DNA from 4 places in the Neobacillus sp. 204 genome. Region 1 is predicted to be linked to each of the others. Evidence: riboswitches for the same ligand, from Rfam matches in the RefSeq annotation. Region 1 holds a riboswitch; each other region holds the start of a gene.
The links. Region 1 has a riboswitch for S-adenosylmethionine ahead of ACJ004_RS07400 (homoserine dehydrogenase). Riboswitches for the same ligand answer to the same signal wherever they lie in the genome.
Positions count from the first base shown of each region.

Region 2: it holds a riboswitch for S-adenosylmethionine, as region 1 does, so the genes downstream of both, mtnW (2,3-diketo-5-methylthiopentyl-1-phosphate enolase) here and ACJ004_RS07400 (homoserine dehydrogenase) in region 1, are expected to answer to the same signal.
Region 3: it holds a riboswitch for S-adenosylmethionine, as region 1 does, so the genes downstream of both, ACJ004_RS10385 (methionine ABC transporter ATP-binding protein) here and ACJ004_RS07400 (homoserine dehydrogenase) in region 1, are expected to answer to the same signal.
Region 4: it holds a riboswitch for S-adenosylmethionine, as region 1 does, so the genes downstream of both, metK (methionine adenosyltransferase) here and ACJ004_RS07400 (homoserine dehydrogenase) in region 1, are expected to answer to the same signal.

Region 1 is NZ_JBJORY010000003.1:26,540-31,569, reverse strand. It holds gene argH (argininosuccinate lyase) at 1-943, shown strand, start outside; SAM riboswitch class I at 1,099-1,208, shown strand; gene ACJ004_RS07400 (homoserine dehydrogenase) at 1,309-2,547, shown strand; gene ACJ004_RS07395 (glycosyltransferase) at 2,729-4,579, shown strand; gene ACJ004_RS07390 (glycosyltransferase family 2 protein) at 4,609-5,030, shown strand, end outside.
Region 2 is NZ_JBJORY010000001.1:308,687-313,716, forward strand. It holds gene ACJ004_RS01580 (pyridoxal phosphate-dependent aminotransferase) at 1-764, shown strand, start outside; SAM riboswitch class I at 851-961, shown strand; gene mtnW (2,3-diketo-5-methylthiopentyl-1-phosphate enolase) at 1,037-2,248, shown strand; gene ACJ004_RS01590 (methylthioribulose 1-phosphate dehydratase) at 2,275-2,904, shown strand; gene ACJ004_RS01595 (1,2-dihydroxy-3-keto-5-methylthiopentene dioxygenase) at 2,935-3,468, shown strand; gene ACJ004_RS01600 (Spo0E family sporulation regulatory protein-aspartic acid phosphatase) at 3,961-4,203, shown strand; partial or broken gene ACJ004_RS01605 (ZIP family metal transporter) at 4,258-4,992, opposite strand.
Region 3 is NZ_JBJORY010000004.1:209,795-214,824, reverse strand. It holds gene sufC (Fe-S cluster assembly ATPase SufC) at 1-241, opposite strand, end outside; gene ACJ004_RS10395 (MetQ/NlpA family ABC transporter substrate-binding protein) at 621-1,451, opposite strand; gene ACJ004_RS10390 (methionine ABC transporter permease) at 1,468-2,133, opposite strand; gene ACJ004_RS10385 (methionine ABC transporter ATP-binding protein) at 2,126-3,151, opposite strand; SAM riboswitch class I at 3,320-3,429, opposite strand; gene ACJ004_RS10380 (O-acetylhomoserine aminocarboxypropyltransferase/cysteine synthase family protein) at 3,560-4,876, opposite strand; gene ACJ004_RS10375 (hypothetical protein) at 4,894-5,030, opposite strand, start outside.
Region 4 is NZ_JBJORY010000009.1:259,655-264,684, forward strand. It holds gene asnB (asparagine synthase (glutamine-hydrolyzing)) at 1-814, opposite strand, end outside; gene metK (methionine adenosyltransferase) at 1,099-2,295, opposite strand; SAM riboswitch class I at 2,496-2,634, opposite strand; gene pckA (phosphoenolpyruvate carboxykinase (ATP)) at 2,866-4,452, shown strand; gene ACJ004_RS19910 (DUF2584 domain-containing protein) at 4,515-4,757, opposite strand; gene ACJ004_RS19915 (alpha/beta hydrolase family protein) at 4,796-5,030, opposite strand, start outside.

The sequences.
Region 1 (5,030 bases):
GAATGTCCAAACATTAATTCCTGGATATACACACTTGCAGCGGGCTCAGCCTGTGTCCTTTGCCCATCATTTAATGGCCTATTTTTGGATGTTTGAACGTGATAAAGAGAGATTGATTGATAGTTTGAAGCGCATCAATTGGCTTCCGCTTGGTTCAGGGGCATTGGCAGGAACAACTTTTCCAATTAACCGTGAACGTGTGGCTGAATTGTTGGGGTTTGAAACGGTTTATCCTAACAGTATGGACGCTGTTAGTGATCGCGACTTTATTCTTGAATTTTTATCAATAGGTTCCATTATCATGACCCATATATCCAGATTATCGGAAGAACTTGTGATTTGGTCAAGCCAGGAGTTTCAATTCGTGGAGTTAGACGATTCATTTTGCACAGGTTCAAGTATTATGCCGCAAAAGAAAAATCCAGATGTTCCTGAGCTGTTACGTGGAAAAACAGGCAGGACTTATGGCAATTTAATCGGCTTATTGACCGTTCTCAAGGGTTTGCCACTCGCCTACAACAAGGATTTACAAGAAGATAAAGAAGGTATGTTTGATACGGTTGAAACCCTTGAAGGTTCTTTAATGTTATTAGCGCCGATGATCGAAACAATGACTGTTAATAAAGATGTGATGCGTAAGGCAATTAACAATGACTTTTCAAATGCTACGGATATTGCCGATTACTTGGTGAGAAAAGGACTGCCCTTCCGTGATGCACATGAAGTTATCGGAAAAATCGTGTTATATGCAATCCAGTCTAACAAATTTTTGCTGGATTTGAGTTTCGAAGAATATCAAAGCTTTAACCCATTATTTGAGGAAGATATTTATGTGGTATTGGCTCCCGAGCATGTGGTTAGTGTTAGAAATAGCTTTGGGGGAACGGCTCCAGAGCAAGTTGAGAAGCAAATCAAGCTAGCTGAGGGAAAACTGCAGCGATAAATATGAATTTTTTCAGGCTCGCCATTTGGCGGGCTTAAATTTTGAGATTTATTCACTCGTAATAAAAAGAAATTTCAAATAATATTGACAACTACAAAGGATTCCACTAGAATTCTTTTTATAACTTGGAAATTGAATGAAACAAATACATAAAACTCTTATCCAGAGCGGCGGAGGGACTAGGCCCGATGAAGCCCGGCAACCATCAAGGTAATACTTGAAAAGGTGCTAATTCCTGCAGGTTATTTAACCTGGCAGATAAGAGGAGGAAACTAACCCTCTTCTTATGAAGAGGGTTTTTCGTATTTATATGTTTGTAAAACTACATTTGGTCATATCTAATATTAATTGAAGGGTGGATAAACATGTCTGTAATTAAAGTGGCAATTCTAGGTTTTGGAACAGTTGGGGAAGGTGTTTATAAAACAATTCAATCTCATACAGAAGAGCTTGAGGGAGTGTTAGGGAGAAAGGTCGAGGTTGCAGCTGTACTCATTAGAAATAAGCAGAAAAAGAGAAATATTGATGAAGATGTTTTAATCACCTCAGATTTCGATGAAATTTTAGACCTTCCTCAACTTGATGTGATTGTTGAAGCAATCGTCGACAAAGAACCGCCCTTTACATTTCTAAAACAAGCAATTCAAAAAGGCTGCCACGTCATTACAGCAAATAAAGAAATGTTTGCACACCACGGGAATGAGCTGCTCCGGTTAGCAGAGAAGCATAATGTTTCAGTGGGTTACGAAGCGACAGTTGCAGGCGGTATACCTGTTATTCAAACTTTAAGACAGTTATTAAATGTTAATCGTGTTCGTCACATCCAAGGAATTCTAAATGGGACATCGAATTTCATCCTAACGGAAATGCGTGAGAAAAAGCATTCCTTTTCAGCCGCTCTGAGTTTAGCGCAAGCAAAGGGTTTTGCCGAAGCGGATCCAACCAACGATGTAGAAGGTTATGATGCGTTTTATAAAACAATGATTCTTAGCAGAATTGCTTTTGGAGAGGAACCAAATTGGGAAGAGGTTGGACGGGAAGGGATTACCTCGATTACAAGTGAATTAATCGAGTCAGCTGAAAAACATGGTTTAAGGTTTAAACATATTGCAAGTATTTGTATGGAAGGTGGTCAAATTAACGCAACAGTTAGACCAGCCCTTGTTGGAAAGTCTCATCCTTTTTATTCTATTGAAGGCGTAGAAAATGCAGTAAATGTTAATTCAGATATTGTAGGAAGTATTACTTTACAAGGTCCAGGTGCTGGAATGTTTCCAACTGCAAGTGCAGTGATCGAAGATCTAGTCTATGTCTGTCAAAATCAGTCGACAAATAAGAATTATAAAAAAACGATTTCAGTTAATTATGGAGATAAAGAGGGAAATGGAGACGAATTATGGTTCATTCAAGGTCTTTCAAAGGATTATAAAAACCCTCTAATAACTTGGATTGCTCAATCTACTGATGATACAGCCGTTATCCAGACAACTAGGGAGGAAAGAGAAAAGTTAATTAATCAGCAGAAGGTAACAAGTTGCTTCCAAATATTAGGTGAATATGAGAAGTTGGGCAACAATAAAGAAGTTACTCTTGCTGTCCTGTAATAAAAAAAATTATAGCCATTATTCCAAAAAGAGCATGTAAGTGCTCTTTTTTTTATGAAATTTACGCGCTCTCAATAATAACTGGGGATAAGTTTAGTCAAAATCAAAAGCTATTCATATTGTGTAAAAGCTTAACCAAAATGGACTAGTCATTTTTAAATGAAAATTGAAGAGGTGCGTCATGTTAGGGAATAGCTTGAATGGACGATTATTAACGAATCTGAAAAATACATTTACCTTTGAGTTTTGGGTTATGCCTGAAAGCGATCATACTATTGATCAACAATCTCGGGAAAAGCCAGCTGAAGTAGGTGGAAAGAATTACATCATTGGACCTGCACAGGGGGTGTCCGATAATGATGCCGGGGTTAGTGTTTCCGTTGGACAAAATGGAATAACGGTTTATGAACATACCAAGAAAAATATATATGCGGTGTTAGTCTATGAAGCCATAATTAATGATCTTATTCATATTGCTATTGCCTATGAAGACAGAGAGCCGCAGCTATTCATTAATGGGAAGTTTGTAAAAAAAGGTGAACGAAGCCCGATAACGTATGTCTACCCATCGGGAATGATTGGAGGGCAACCTGGTCTTTTCTTTAATGGAGATATCAACGAGATTAGGCTTTGGAATCTCTGCCGGACAGAACAAAATCTTCAGGATAATTTGAATAAAAAGCTTACTGGAAACGAAGCAGGTCTATATGGTGTTTGGCCAACCACCCCAGTAAATAAGCAAAAACCACAGAGGAAAAATAGGAAAAAACAAAACTCCAGGATTAATAAGGACTTAAGCTCCTCTAAAGGGAAACAAAATGAAAAATTACAAGTAAATGAGAACGGAGATATTGAAGTCAGTATTATTATTCCTTCCCTAAATAAATATCCACTAAATCTCCTGACACTCTTCTCACTTGAATACCAAACATTCAATCCTTCAAAAATGGAAGTTATCTTTATAGATGATGCTTCAACAGACCAAACGGAAGAAAAGGTAAAGGGCTATAAGCCGCCATATCATTTTAAATATATACGTAATAAAAAGAATCTTGGAAGAGCAAAGGTTCGAAATTTAGGCATTCGTTCAGCAAGAGGCAGCATTCTTATTTTTCTAGATGCAGAAATGATAACAGAACCTGATTTTGTTGAAAGACATCATAAGCTCCACCAATCAAAAAGTAAGCTGATTATATCGGGTGCAATGCATTCAAGAGTCATACACTCATGTATCTTTCCTGAATTCACCAAAAAGAATATAAACAAAATCTCAACTATATCAAAAAATAACAAGGAGATTTATTCGAGGATTAATGACTTTAGATATCCATGTAAAGAACCGTATCCGTTGTTAGAAAAAAAAGATATTGAAAAGAAAGTATTTAAAAATTTAGGTGTTGAAGTATACCCGTGGTTCCAACTGATAACCCGCCATTTTCCTGCTGACTTAGAGGGGTTTGCGTTTCCATGGATGGCTTTTCTTACTGGGAATGTTTCTATTCGTAAAAAGTTTATTATTGAGGCAGGATTGTTTGATGAAGACTTTGTCAAGTACGGTTACGAAGATTGGGAAATAGGTTATCGTCTATATAAAATGGGCGCCAAATATATTGTTAGAAACGATTTGATAACGTACCATCAAGAACATCCTGTTGGAGTAAGTAAGTGGAAAGAGGCAATTAACAATCTGGGACTGTTTATGAAAAAGCATCATGACATCGATGTTCTAATTCTTGGATTAGAGATATCAGGTCTAGCAGATTTATTAACGATGAATAAGGTATTAAGCGAATATAAGTTACTCATTCAATCCTATCCAGAGCTTTTTCTGAAATTTCAAGAAAAGTTCATTCGCATCCTTGAAACAATCCTCCTTATACTTCAAATCGACATTCGTCACATAAATATCTTAGGAGCAGCAGGCTTTGGCACTGACGACAGAAAAGAACTTCAAGAAGATATTAATTCAATCAAAGGTCTAAAAAAGTTTACAAATTTAACTTCCCTTTTAGAAAAGATTCTGAACTCTTAAAAAATTTCTCAAGCTAAAGGAGTGAAAGTGTGGTTTCCATTATTACATGTACAATGAGAGAAGAAAATATCAAAAATGTTTTCAAAAATTATAAACTGCAATCCTGGAAGGATAAAGAACTGATCATTATCTTAAATAAGGATTCAATGAATATTGATAGATGGATCAAAAAGGCAAAGAAATATCGTAATGTCCAGATTTATCAACTACACGAAAAAGCAACATTAGGTGACTGCTTAAATTTTGGGATTATGAAAGCAAATCATGATATTATTGCAAAATTTGATGACGATGATTATTACGGGCCTGACTACATTAAAAGTTCGATGGATGCTTTTAAAAATAAAGATATTTCTATTATCGGAAAAAGCTCTTTATATATCTATTTTAAAAATAAAAAAGCACTGATCCATGTATCAGGGAGTGAGAATTCAATCACAGACACTGTTGC
Region 2 (5,030 bases), on a different contig from region 1:
CACTGGCCAAAGCAGAAATGGTAATGATGCCGTTAAAGGAGCAAAAAAACTTTTTGCCAGATTATAGCGAATTAGACGAGAAAGTCTTAGCCGAAGCAAAGGTCATGTTCCTCAATTATCCTAATAATCCCACTGGCGCTGTGGCCACTCGTGAGTTTTTTGAAGAAACTGTAAAACTTGCGAGTGAAAATGATATTTGTATAGTCCATGATTTTGCCTATGGGTCCATTGGTTTTGACGGTGAAAAACCTTTGAGTTTTTTACAGGCCAAAGGCGCAAAGGACGTTGGAATTGAAATTTATACATTATCTAAAACGTTTAATATGGCGGGCTGGCGTGTTGGTTTTGCTATTGGAAATGAGAGCGTCATTTCCGCGATTGAACTCCTACAGGACCATTTGTATGTCAGTTTATTTGGAGCCGTTCAAGAGGCAGCAAGAGAGGCATTAACGGGCTCTCAGGAATGTGTAAAAGAACTAAATGAGTTGTATGAGCGAAGAAGGAATGTATTGATTGATGGTCTTCGTTCCTTAGGTTGGAATGTCAGCGCTCCAAAGGGATCTTTTTTTGCGTGGCTTAAGGTTCCTGAAGGTTTTTCCTCTGCGGAATTTGCTAATCTGCTCCTTGAACAGGCGCATATTATGGTTGCACCTGGAATTGGATTTGGGGAATTTGGAGAGGGCTATGTCCGGGTAGGATTACTATCAAGTGAAGACCGATTAGCTGAAGCTGTCGAAAGAATTAGTCGTTTGGAAATATTCTAAAAAATTAATTGACAATTTATTTTTTTCTTGCGATAATCCAAATTAAAGTTAAAAAGTATCATAATTTAATAAAAATACGAATCGTTTTCTTATCAAGAGCAGGCGGAGGGAAAAGCCCTATGAAGCCCGGCAACCGACTTATACGTAGTGTTAAGCACGGTGCTAATTCTTACAGCAACAAGGCTGATAGATGAGAAGATGTTAGTTTTCAGCTAACCTCTTCTTTGCTGAAGAGGTTTTTTTATGTTTGATTAAAAGGAAGTGGTTCTGGAGTGACTGAAATTATTGCTACATATTTACTTCATAATGAAAAGAATCCGAACAAGAAGGCTGAAGAAATTGCGCTTGGACTAACAGTCGGTTCATGGACAAACTTGCCTGAATTAGAGCAAAGCCAATTGCGCAAGCATAAAGGGAGAGTCGTCTCTGTAGAAGAGTTTCCATCAGAAAAAGAGGATCAATCAATAATCCAAATCGCCTATCCAACGCTCAATTTTTCAAACGACCTCCCTGCCATCTTAACCACCGTTTTCGGTAAGCTTTCATTGGATGGAAAAATTAAATTACTTGATTTGCAATTTGATGAGGGATTAAAGAGTCAGTTTCCAGGTCCAAGATTTGGGATCGAAGGTCTTCGGGAGAAATTAAACGTCTATAATCGACCGCTATTAATGAGCATCTTTAAAGGCGTACTCGGGAAAGACCTCACGTTTTTAGTCGAGCAGTTAAAACAACAAGCCCTGGGTGGTGTTGATTTTGTGAAGGATGATGAAATCCTATTCGAAAATCAATTAACACCATTTGAAAAAAGAATTCTTGAAGGAAAAAAAGTACTTCAAGAAGTATATGATCAAACCGGGCACCGAACTTTATATGCAATAAACCTAACAGGCAGAACATCGCACCTGAAGGATAAGGCAAGGAAGGCTGCTCAGCTTGGCGCTGACCTCTTATTGTTCAATGTTTTTTCCTATGGGTTAGATGTTTTGCAGGAATTAAGAGAGGATAATGAAATCTCTTTACCGCTAATGGCTCATCCAGCCGTCAGTGGTGCATTTACATCATCTCAGGTGTTTGGATTATCCCATTCATTAATGCTTGGTAAACTTCTCCGTTATGCTGGTGCTGATTTATCATTGTTCCCATCTCCTTATGGGACTGTGGCATTAGAAAATACGAAGGCACTTTCAATTGCCAGTGAATTAACAGGTAAAGATAGCTTTAAAAGGTCCTTCCCTGTTCCGTCAGCTGGGATTCATCCAGGCTTGGTGCCTTTATTGATTCGGGATTTTGGTATCGATTCTGTCATAAACGCAGGCGGTGGAATTCATGGCCATCCAGATGGTGCCCGAGGCGGCGGTCTTGCATTCCGACAAGCGATAGAAACAAATCTCCAAGGCAAGTTATTGGCCGAAGGGGCTGAAAACTATCCTGAACTTAAACTAGCATTAGAGCTATGGGGGAATCCTGAGGTAACGGTATGACATTGAATTGAGGTGGGGGAACTCAAATGCTAAACGAAAGATGGAATGAATTAGCCGATGTAAAGGATGAACTAGCAGACCGAGACTGGTTTATGGGTACAAGCGGAAATTTGGCGATTAAAGTTAGTGAACATCCACTTCAATTTTTGGTGACGGCTAGTGGTAAGGATAAGCGCAGGCGTACAGATGAAGATTTTTTACTGGTTGATAAATTTGGTAACCCAGTTGAAGAAACTCATTTAAAACCCTCAGCAGAAACACTTCTTCATGTTGAAATTTATCGAAAAACGAAGGCTGGCTGCAGTCTCCATGTCCATACTATTGATAATAATGTTATCTCAGAAGTTTATGGTGATCACGGTGAGGTTACATTCAAAGGACAAGAACTAATCAAGGCATTTGATTTGTGGGAAGAAGACGCCGTCTTAAAAATACCCATCATTCGAAATTATGCCCATATCCCAACACTTGCGACTAAATTTTCTGAACATGTTTCAGGAGATACAGGTGCCGTCTTAATTCGTAACCATGGAATCACTGTATGGGGGAGAACGGCTTTTGAGGCGAAAAAAATCCTTGAAGCATCCGAGTTTTTATTTCGATATCAATTACGCATTTTAGAGTACAAATCAAACCAATTATTTAAAGTAATCTAACCAACAACACAAAGGGGAGGATGGATTAAAATGGCGTATATTACTTTTCAGAACAAAGATGAGCAAATCCAAGTCCAAGAAGAAGTAGCAGGTTTTCTTGAATCTCAGGACGTTATTTATGAAACTTGGGATATTAGCAAACTCCCAGTAGAGCTTGTGGAAAAGTATCTTTTGAGCGGGGAAGAAAAAGAACAAATTCTAAGTGCTTTTGCAGGAGAAATCGCTGATATCTCTGCTAGAAGGAGTTACAAAGCACACGATGTTATCTCCTTGTCAGAAAATACTCCAAATTTGGATGTCTTACTGACAAATTTTAAAAATGAACATCATCATACTGATGATGAGGTTCGCTTTATAGTTAGTGGCCACGGTGTATTTATCATCCAAGGCAAAGATGGTGAGTTCTTTGAAGTCCATCTAAATCCTGGCGACTTGATCTCTGTACCTGAAAATACAAGGCACTATTTTACGTTGGAAGAAGATCGGAAAGTGGTCGCAGTAAGGATCTTTGTTACAACCGAAGGATGGGTGCCGATTTACGAAAAATTAGAAATTCCTCAATAAAAAAATAAAAAACTGGCTGTAGAAATCTACTGCCAGTTTTTTATTGCCCATTTATTGAATTAATGAAATAGGCTGTTTTCTAAAAGTTTGTTGTTCTTGAAATAAGATGAAAAACTTTGTAGAAAGTACTGAGCAGACCGAATACACGAAGACTCCTGCGGGAGGACGGGGCTGGGGAGACCCCACAGTCGCTTGCGCCGAGGAGGCTTCCCGGGCCGCCCGCGGAAAGCGAAGTGTATTTGGGCTGCGGGTTAAATAACAACAATCTTTACTAAAACAGCCATGAGATATAAGAAAGTGTTGGTTGGAATTGGAGAATTTTGTCGCAAAAACAAGAAATCAATCGAAAAAATTGTCGAAAAACGAAAGAAATAAAATGTTTTGTCTACTTTTGCGAATGTGTTTACTTTTATCATAATTCTTGTCATAATTCATCAAGTAGTCTAATTTTTAGTGTTTTATTGCAATAGAGTAATAGGTAGGGGGATTACATTGTACGAGCATCGTATTAGCCATAATGAAATGATTGAAGAGATAAAAGCTAAAAGGGAACTTATGATAAATAGTGCGTATTCACTTGGATTTACAAGTGAAGTGACTATAAAATATAGCCAAGAGCTGGATGAGTTAATAAATGAGTATCAAAAGGTCATGGAAGCTTCCTCCAGGCCAAATGATGAAATTAAATTTGCTTTTAAACAAATGATTATGATATTGCCCAAGGTATTAGTTTAACAACAAGAGTAGCAAAAAAAACTTTTACACTGCATTCCTTAAGATAAAATAATATTATGAAAAGACATTTATTATGTACACCATGACTAGTAACCCCAAGATAAAAGCATAGGAAGAAACCCGCTCATTTCTGTTATCATGGCTTTCAGGTATTAATTCCTTATAAATGATAAATAACATCGCCCCAGCCGCAAAAGATAACCCATAAGGGACAAGGCCTTGAACAAATGAGGTCAAAAAATACCCTAATAACGAAGTAACGATTTCAATGGCACCTGTTAAGGTGGCAATAATGAAGGCCTTTAATTTACTTATCCGCTGATTAATTAAAAATAATGCAACAAGGAGGCCTTCCGGCGCATTTTGAAATCCAATCGCTAAAGCAATAAGATTTCCCGTATCGCCTTGTTGGGACGCATAGCTGACGCCTACAGACAATCCCTCAGGAATATTATGCAGAGTAATCGCAGAGATAATTAAGAGAGCCTTTCTCGTCAAATTGGATTCCAGTTTTGTTGTGCTGTAAGTCAATATGAGGAATATTTTTTTCTAATAGAGACAGCGTCCATACCCCCAGACATATTCCTACAAAAAGGGCTGCAAATCCCCCGTTTTTCATTGCCTCAGGAATCAAACCTATTGTAGAAGCAGCCATCATAATCCAGCACTAAAGGCTAATAAAACATCCTTCCAGCGATGTGTAATGGATTGATGAATAAATAGAATAATTAGTGCCCCTGCCCCTGTAGATAACGCCGAAAGTACACTGCCAAAAATAACCTTAGTCACCACACATCTCCTTTCCTTCTTATAACCCAAATCAAAAC
Region 3 (5,030 bases), on a different contig from region 1:
TTGCACGCTCATCTACTTCCATTTCAAGAACATTTTGTCCATCTAATGTAATTGACCCACTTGTCACTTCATATTTTGGATGACCCATAATTGCAGAAGATAAAGTGGATTTACCTGTACCATTTGGACCCATGATTGCGTGAATTTCTCCACCCTTTATTTCAAGGTTCACACCTTTTAAAATTTCTTTTCCATCAATTGCTACATGTAAATCTTTGATCGTTAATGTTGATCCAGCCATATCTATACCTCCAAAGAGAAAGTGTTGTATCATGTATTAGGGCTAATTCGATAACCCTATTCTCATTTTATTCTCATTCCAATCTTATAACAAATGAAATGTATTAGCAACTCTTAAACAGTAAAAACATAGCAACCATTTTCATTAAGCTAGTACCAATTGAGAATGAAAATCAATTTCTTAAGAAAATTCTGATTAATACTATTTCAGAAAAAACATTCGATTAAAATCATACCTCATTTTTTTACTATTTGCCAAGTGAATTCAGTTTTATCTTCATTCTATTTTTCCCAACGTACCTTTATAAATGTACAGCGCTTTTTGGCAACGGCATACAAAAAGCCAGTGTTTTCACACTGACTTTCTTCCTATATACAAATTACTCAGAAACCGGTACAACGGCACCTTTGTATTGTTTATGAATGAAATCTTGAATTTCTTTAGAATGAAGTACTTCTACAAGGGCTTTGATTTCTTTGTTATTTTTGTCCTCAGAACGAACGACAACAAGGTTTGCTGGAACAACGTCGTTGCCTTCAAATGCGATTCCATACTTTTTAATGTCAATATCGCCTTCTAATGCGTAGTTTGTATTAATAACAACCGCATCACCCTCACCGCTTTCGAAAGAAGTAGCTAATAACTTCGCTTCAACTAACGTTGAGAAATCAAGATTCTTTGGATTTTCAACAATATCCTCTACTCTTGCATTCACGCCAACGCCCTCTTTTAACTTAATTAGGCCAGCTTTTTCAAAAATTGGTAAAATCCGTCCATGGTCACTAAATGAATCACTCATAATAATTTTCGCACCTTTTGGAAGGTCCTTTAAGCTTTTATATTTTTTAGAATAAATTCCGATTGGTTCCTTATGAATACCACCAACACTTACAAAATCATAATCCTTATTTTCTTTCATTTGCAATTCTAAATACCCTGGTGTTTGAAAATAGTTTGCATCGAGTTCTTTATCCCTTAACGCCACATTTGGAAGGATATAATCTTGAAAAACTTGTACTTCTAGATCAATGCCTTTTTTCTTTAATAATGGTTTAGCCGCTTCTAATATTTCCGCATGCGGTACAGCAGATGCACCAACGACTAATTTCTTGTTACCATCTTTTTCTTCTGTTCCGTTTTTTGTACCAGCACACGCTGATAAGGCAAATACAACTAACGTAATCGCAATGAAACTAAATACTTTTTTCATTTTCTAACTCCTCCTGTTATCGTTTATCTGTTTTCTTTGTAAAATAATCCCCAACAAATTGGATGATAAAAACTAAAATTAATATCGCAATCGTTGCAACTAACGTAACAAACGGTCGATTGCGCTGAAAACCTTCAAGGTAGGCAAAATGTCCAAGTCCGCCTGCTCCAATGACACCCGCCATTGCTGTAAAGCCGACTAGTGAAATAGTTGTGACTGTAATCCCTGAAATTAATGCTGGCAAAGATTCCGGTATTAAAACTTTAAAAATAATATGATTATGTGTTGCTCCCATCGATTGCGATGCCTCAATGACACCTTTATCGATTTCCCTAAGGGCAATTTCCACCATTCGTGCATAAAAAGGAGCTGCTCCAATAATTAGAGCTGGCAGTGCCGCATTTGCTCCGAGCATAGTCCCAAGCAATAATTTTGTAAATGGAATTAATAAGACAATTAAGATGATAAAGGGAATCGATCTGAAAATATTAACAAACCCAGCAATAATAACATTAATTGTCCGATTTGCCCACAAATTTCCTTTATCTGTTAAAAATAACAGCAGACCGAGAAATAATCCTAAGATAAATGTAGCTAACACTGAAATGGAAGTCATATAAATGGTTTCACGTGTTGCTTCAATTAATTCATCCCACTTTACCATTTCCATAAAGTTAGCCATTACTGATCACCTCCACGCCGACTTGCTGTGAATGAATATAATCGATGGCTTTCTGTATTTCGCTGGCTTGTCCATCCAAATGAATAAATAATGTCCCATATGATCCGTTTTGCGTGTGAGAAATTTTCCCTTGAAGAATATTTACAACAACGTCGAAATCCCTGATTATATTTGTGATTAATGGCTGTTCTGTCGCCTCTCCAACAAACGTTAGCTGAACCACTTGCCCCTCGGGATAACGTTCGAGTAGATGATCGGTTGTTTCTTTCGTTTCCTCTGGTTCTGTTACCTGTTGGACAAAACGTTTTGTAATTGGCTGCTTCGGGTTTTTAAACACATCAAGCACCGGACCTAGTTCGACCACTTTTCCACTTTCCATGACGGCCACCCTATGACAAATTTTCCGAATGACATGCATTTCATGTGTAATCAACACAATTGTCAAACCCAGCCTTTTATTAATATCAACTAACAATTCTAAAATAGAATCGGTAGTCTGTGGGTCTAATGCGGAAGTAGCTTCATCACATAAAAGGACTTTCGGGTTGTTTGCGAGCGCTCTGGCAATTCCGACACGCTGCTTTTGTCCACCGCTTAGCTGGGACGGATAAGCATTTTCTCTTCCTTCCAGGCCGACTAATTTTATTAATTCTCTTACTCTTTTTTGGCGCTCAGGACCTTTGATACCTGCTATTTCTAATGGAAAAGCGATATTCTCACTAACTGTTCTCGACCACAGTAAGTTAAAATGCTGGAAGATCATACTGATCTCTTGACGTGCTTTTCGGAGTTCCGCACCCTTTATCTTTGAGACCACTCGGCCTGCGACTGTAACCGTTCCGTTAGTTGGCAGTTCCAGTCCATTTAACATTCTGATTAAGGTACTTTTACCAGCACCACTGTATCCAATTACCCCGAAAATTTCACCCTCTTGAATTTCAAGGTTTACATCATCAACGGCTCTTAGCTGCCCTTGTTTAGAAGGGAAGATCTTCTGAACATTTTTTATAGAAATCATTGAATCACCTGCTTCTTATTCAATTTACCTAAGATTCTGAAAGATTTTTCTTGTAATATACCGCTTAAATATAATATAGGGTTTGACGTTTTGAACAAAAAGATTCAATTTTAACAAAATAAAAGCCTTTCTGCGCAGGCAGAAAGGCATCATAAATAATAATCCTTTCTCCCATCTCCCAAAGCAATCGCTTTGTGTGAATTGGCACCATTTCAATAATAAATATTGACGGTTGCCGGGCTTCATCGGGCACATCCCTCCACCTCTCTTGATAAGAGCATCAAGTACTATATTCAATTAAAAAGTTCATTTATTTAAGTAATTATATTACAAAAGTTATCGTATCACGGATAAAAAGGGGTGTCAACGAAAAAAACTTCATATTCGGAAAATACGTTTGGGTCACTTTTAGGCATTTACATTTAGTGAGGTTAAACCAGTTGCTAAAACCATTGCTGATTCTAGGTCTTCAATTAAGTCTTCCACATTCTCGATACCAATGGAAAGGCGAATTAAATCTTCAGTTACACCTGCAGCTTTCAGGCCTTCGGCATCTAATTGCTGGTGTGTGGTGCTAGCAGGATGAATAATTAAACTTTTCGCATCGCCAACGTTGGCCACATGCGCCCAGAGTGTAACCGCATCAATTAATTTAGCACCGGCTTCTTTCCCACCTTTAATTCCGAAAACGACCATCGAACCCGCGCCTTTTGGTAAGTACTTTTTGGCTAATTCATAATCAGGATGCGATGGATGACCAGGATAAGAAACCCACTCCACTGCAGGATGGTTTACTAAATAAGCAACCACTTTTTGTGTATTGGCCACATGCTCTTTCATGCGAACATGAAGTGTTTCAAGACCAAGGACAAATTGGAAGGAGTTTTGCGGACTTAATGCAGGTCCTAGATCACGAAGTAATTGGACACGTGCTTTAATAATATAAGCCACTGCTCCGAGCGCTTCTGCATAAACAAGATCATGGTAACTTGCATCTGGGGTGGTGAAGCCAGGAAATTTATGTGAATTCCAGTCAAACTTGCCACCATCTACAATGATTCCGCCCGTGGTCGTTCCATTTCCTAATAACCACTTTGTCGCAGAATGGATGACAATATCGGCTCCATGTTCAATTGGCCGGCATAGGTATGGAGTGGCAAAGGTATTATCAATAATTAATGGGACACCTGCTTCATGAGCAATTTCAGCAACTTTTTCAATATCGAGGATGCGTAGGCTTGGATTACCAATCGTTTCAGCAAAAACAGCCTTGGTTTTGTCAGTGATAGCGGCGCGGAAATTGTCCGGATTTTCAGGGTCAACAAATTTCACGTTTATCCCATATTTCGGCAGCGTCACCGCAAATAAATTATAGGTTCCGCCATAAAGATTTGCTGCCGAAACGATTTCATCGCCAGCCTCAGCAATGTTTAAAATGGCGAGAGTAATGGCTGCCATTCCGCTCGCAACCGCTAGGGCACCAACACCACCTTCTAATAGGGCAACTCTTTCTTCAAATACAGTTGTCGTTGGATTATGAATCCGCGTGTATATGTATCCCGGTTCTGCTAGGCTAAAAAGATTTGCGGCATGCTCGGTATTCTTAAATTGGTAGGCATTGTTTTGGTAGATTGGAACGGCCCGGGCCCCAGTTACCGGATCTGGAGTTAATCCACCATGAACACTTAACGTTTCGAAACGATACTTTTTTTGATTTTCACTCATACTGTTTCCTCCTCGGTTTAAATAATTTTTGCAAAGTCTTCCTGTGCCTTTGTCAAATAAAAGATAGATTCAAGCAATAGCGTTGTGCGTAATGGGGCGGAAATACTTAGTTGGCCGTTTCGTTCAAGAGCTCGTAACCTTTCTTTCCCTTCTA
Region 4 (5,030 bases), on a different contig from region 1:
TAATCGAAGAATCTATCCCGCCAGAAAGGAATGAACCAACAGGAACATCACTGCGCATATGCATTTTGACAGAGTCAAAGAGGACATCTTTAATTTCCTTGATAAAATCAGGTTCTGATTTTTGTACTGGCTTAAAGTGTGCTTTCCAATATCGCTTGATTTCCATTGGAGAGCCAATTTTTTTTGTAAAGAAATGACCAGGCTCTAATTTCTTAATTCCATCAGACAAAGTATTAGGTTCAGGAACAAATTGATAGGTCAAATAATGCTGCAAGGAATCATAATTAAGCACGTCATTTTCAATACCTAACAGAATACTCTTTTTCTCAGAAGCAAAAAACGTGCGATCACCATCTTCAAAATAAAAGAACGGTTTGATTCCAAAGGGATCACGTGCCCCATAAAGGCTTTGCTCTTGTTTATCCCAAATAACAAATGAGAACATTCCGCGCAGTTTTTCGACGGCTTTTTCCTTCAAATGACTGAAAAGCGCAATAATTACCTCAGTATCGGAGCTCGTTGAAAATGTTAAGCCTTCAGATAATAGTTCTTCACGCAGTTCTACATAGTTATAAACTTCACCGTTAAAGATAATCCAGTAGCGTTCATTCTCATAGGTTAGCGGTTGATGACCGCTCTCAATATCAATGATACTTAAACGGCGGAACCCAAATTGGATATGATCATCATAATAAAAACCATCATCATCCGGTCCACGATGAGTTATAATATCGTTCATATTTTTAAATTGTTGTTTTTGTTCTTCACTATAGTTTTGTGTTTTATCGTGTACACAACCTATAAAGCCACACATTATGTACCTCACCTCATTCTAAATATCCCTTAAGAAGGACGTATTGTCCAATAGCGCAAACACCTTACGCTAGGAGTAGTCTAAAAAACATACTCTCTAATACTACCACTTTTTTTCTAAAAAATGCACTGTGAACAATAGGTAATTTTAATATCCACATTTTTCACTTCTTTTGGCCTGCGTAAACATTTCATTTTATGCACTTTTCGTTTTATTGTACAGGTAAAAAGACGTATAAATAAAAACAGGAGTTACATGTAGAATGTAACTCCCCTTTTTCCTATTTATTGGTTCGCTTGACGTAAAACCTCTACTTTGTCTGTTCGTTCCCAAGGTAGATCTACATCTGTACGGCCAAAGTGACCATATGCTGCGGTTTGTTGGTAAATTGGACGGCGAAGATCCAACATATTTATGATACCTGCTGGGCGAAGGTCAAAGTTTTCACTAACAAGATCAACTAAAACATCCTCGCTTACTTTGCCAGTACCAAACGTATCAACAGCAATTGAAACAGGTCGTGCCACACCGATTGCATAAGCAAGCTGAACTTCACACTTTTCAGCAAGCCCTGCGGCTACGATGTTTTTAGCAACATAACGTGCGGCATAGGCTGCAGATCGGTCCACTTTTGTAGGATCTTTACCGGAGAAAGCACCGCCGCCATGACGAGCATATCCGCCATATGTATCAACAATAATTTTACGGCCCGTTAAGCCTGCATCCCCTTGTGGTCCGCCAATTACAAATCGTCCTGTTGGATTAATAAAATATTTTGTGTTGTCATCGATAAGTTCTTTTGGTACGACAGGATTGATAACATATTCTTTCAAGTTACGTTGAATTTGCTCTAACGTTACTTCTGGGTTGTGTTGGGTAGAAATAACAATAGTATCAATACGTACCGGTTTATCGTTCTCATCATATTCGACAGTTACTTGGGTCTTTCCGTCTGGACGAAGGTAATCAAGAACTTTGTCTTTCCGCACTTCTGTTAATTTACGAGCAAGCTTATGTGCAAGTGAAATGGGAAGAGGCATTAGCTCTTTCGTTTCATTACAAGCAAAACCAAACATTAAACCTTGGTCTCCTGCACCAATAGCTTCAATTTCCTCATCAGACATTTGACCTTCACGTGCTTCCAAAGCCTGGTCAACACCCATCGCTATGTCCGCAGACTGTTCATCAATAGAGGTTAATACGGCACACGTCTCAGAGTCAAAGCCATATTTTGCGCGATCATAACCGATCCCTTTAATCGTTTCACGAACAATTTTTGGAATATCCACGTAAGTAGAAGTAGTGATTTCCCCTGCTACTAATACTAATCCAGTTGTTACTGAAGTTTCAGCCGCAACCCGAGCATTAGCATCCTTCGCTAAAATAGCATCTAAAATGGAATCAGAAATTTGGTCACAGATTTTATCAGGATGACCTTCAGTAACTGACTCAGAAGTGAACAAACGACGTTTTGTTGACATCTGAATTCCTCCTATATTATGAGATCATCGAGGTTTTTGGAAGGTTACAGGAATACTTCTTGAACCTCGTGAATTTGATACGGTACTCATTCCCTTAGTATGTAATTAACAAAGGATTTTTATTAGAGACTCTTATTAAAAAGGACTTATACAAAACAAAAAACCTTACCATAGAGGAAAGGTTGTTTTCGGGCCTTTCGCTCTTATCGTTCAAGGCATTAGCCTTGCGTCAGATTAGCACCTTCGCATTTGAAAAGGACCTTTTAAGTGGTCAATCATTTCATATTGCAGGTTGCTGGGTTTCATTGGGCCTGTCCCTCCACCAGCTCGGGATAAGAGAGTATCCGTTCAAATTAGAATAATATCATACTGTCTAACAATGTCAATGAATTTTTCAAAGTAAAAAGGAAAAAAGGAACTTACTTTCTTAATATAAACAATTTTTATATCTATTGATAAATTTTAAAAAGTATTAAAATCACTTTAAATAGTATGGATTATTATTACTAATGTGCTATACTTTTTATTACATTTACAACATAAAAAACTAATAAAGGATGGTTTCATTAAATGAATTCTGTTGACACTCCAAATGAATTATTACAGTTTTTAAAAGAAAGTCACGTCCATGTGCAACTATCAGTTCCTCAATTAGTTGAAAAAATCTTAACCCGTAGCGAAGGGTCTCTTACTTCTACAGGCGCGATTAGTGTCGCTACAGGAAAGTATACAGGCCGCTCTCCTCAGGACAAATTTATTGTATTAGAAGAGTCCACAAAAGAGAAAATTGAATGGGGTACGACCAATCAACCGATTTCTGAAGCAGCTTTCACACGTCTTTATCACAAGGTTATTGATTATTTAAAAGAGAAAAATGAAGTGTTTGTTTTTAAAGGGTTTGCCGGTGCCGATAAAAAATCTCGTTTGCCCATCCAAGTGGTTAATGAATTAGCGTGGCAAAATTTATTTGTCCATCAGCTATTTATTCGTCCATCAGATGATGAATTACTTGCTCACGATAGTGAATTCACCGTTATTTCTGCCCCTAATTTCAAGGCAGATCCAGCAATCGATGGTACAAAATCAGAAGCCTTCATTATCATATCTTTTGAAAAAAGAATTGTTTTAATCGGTGGAACAGAATACGCAGGCGAGATGAAGAAATCTATTTTTTCTGTTATGAATTATTTACTGCCTGAAAATAATATTTTTTCCATGCACTGTTCTGCTAATGTCGGCCTTGAAGGTGATGTTGCATTATTCTTTGGCCTATCCGGTACAGGAAAAACAACTCTATCCGCTGATCCGAGCCGACGATTAATTGGTGATGATGAGCACGGCTGGTCCTCCAATGGAGTCTTTAATATCGAGGGAGGTTGCTATGCTAAATGTATTAATCTTTCTCGTGAAAAAGAGCCGCAAATTTTTGATGCTATCCGCTTTGGAACTGTCTTAGAAAATGTAACCTTGAACAAAGAATCCAGAATCCCTGATTATGATGATGGAACCTTGACAGAAAATACACGTGCCGCCTATCCGATTCAGGCGATTGATAATATTGTTCAACCAAGTATTGCCGGTCATCCAAACACAATCATCTTCCTGACTGCTGATGCTTTTGGCGTATTGCCGCCAATTTCAAAACTAACTAAGGAACAAGCAATGTTTCACTTTTTAAGCGGCTATACGTCAAAATTAGCCGGAACGGAGCGCGGAATAACATCACCACAAGCTACCTTCTCTACTTGCTTTGGTGCCCCATTCTTACCGTTGCCAGCGACTCGTTACGCAGAAATGTTAGGTGAAAAAATCCTTGAGCACAATGCGAATGTATTTCTAGTGAATACAGGTTGGACGGGCGGTGAATATGGTGTCGGTAATCGAATGAAACTTTCCTACACTCGTGCCATGGTTCAGGCGGCACTTGGAGGAGAACTAAATCATGTCGAGACTGTCCAAGACAAAATCTTTGGTTTAAATATTCCGCTTCATATTGCGGGTGTCCCAGATGAAGTCCTACAACCAAGTAAAACATGGTCTGATCCGTTTGCTTATGAGAAGAAGGCAAAAGAATTAGCAGCAAAATTCCGCGAAAACTTCAAAAAATTTACGAATGTTGCTGAAGAAATAGAAGAAAAAGGCGGACCAATCGCTTAAGCGGAAGCGCCGTTATATATAAAGTATGCCCATATCAAATCGATATGGGCATTTCTATTTTATTAGTTTGTTGAATTTAAAGAAATTAATTGATAGGTGATCGTTGTGGTGTTATTTTGCATCTCGACTTTTTTAATAAGCGCGGTACCACTTGAATCACTATCCATAGTTTTTCTTACATCAATCGGAATCTCAATTGGATAAAGTCTGTACCCTTCCTTTTCTAACAAGAAGACGTTTTCCTCTACGCGTTTCTCTCTGCCCTTTGTCACAATCATCGTATTTAACTCAAGAGGCATTCCCATAACTATATCGCTCCTCTGCTTGTTTTACCTATATCTTATCATCTTTTACGTTGACTTTTCATCCACTTTGATAAATCCGCAACGACTTTTCTATTGATCACAGGTGGGAAGTAATGTGTATACTCATTAAAATACCAACATTCCACTGGTTTTTCTAATAATCTTAACCTTCTTTCCAGACGATAGGCGTGCTCCACGGAGACATTTCCATCGTTTACACCATGGATAATCAGAACAGGGGCGGTCAGTTTTTCTAATGTATAAAGAGGAGTT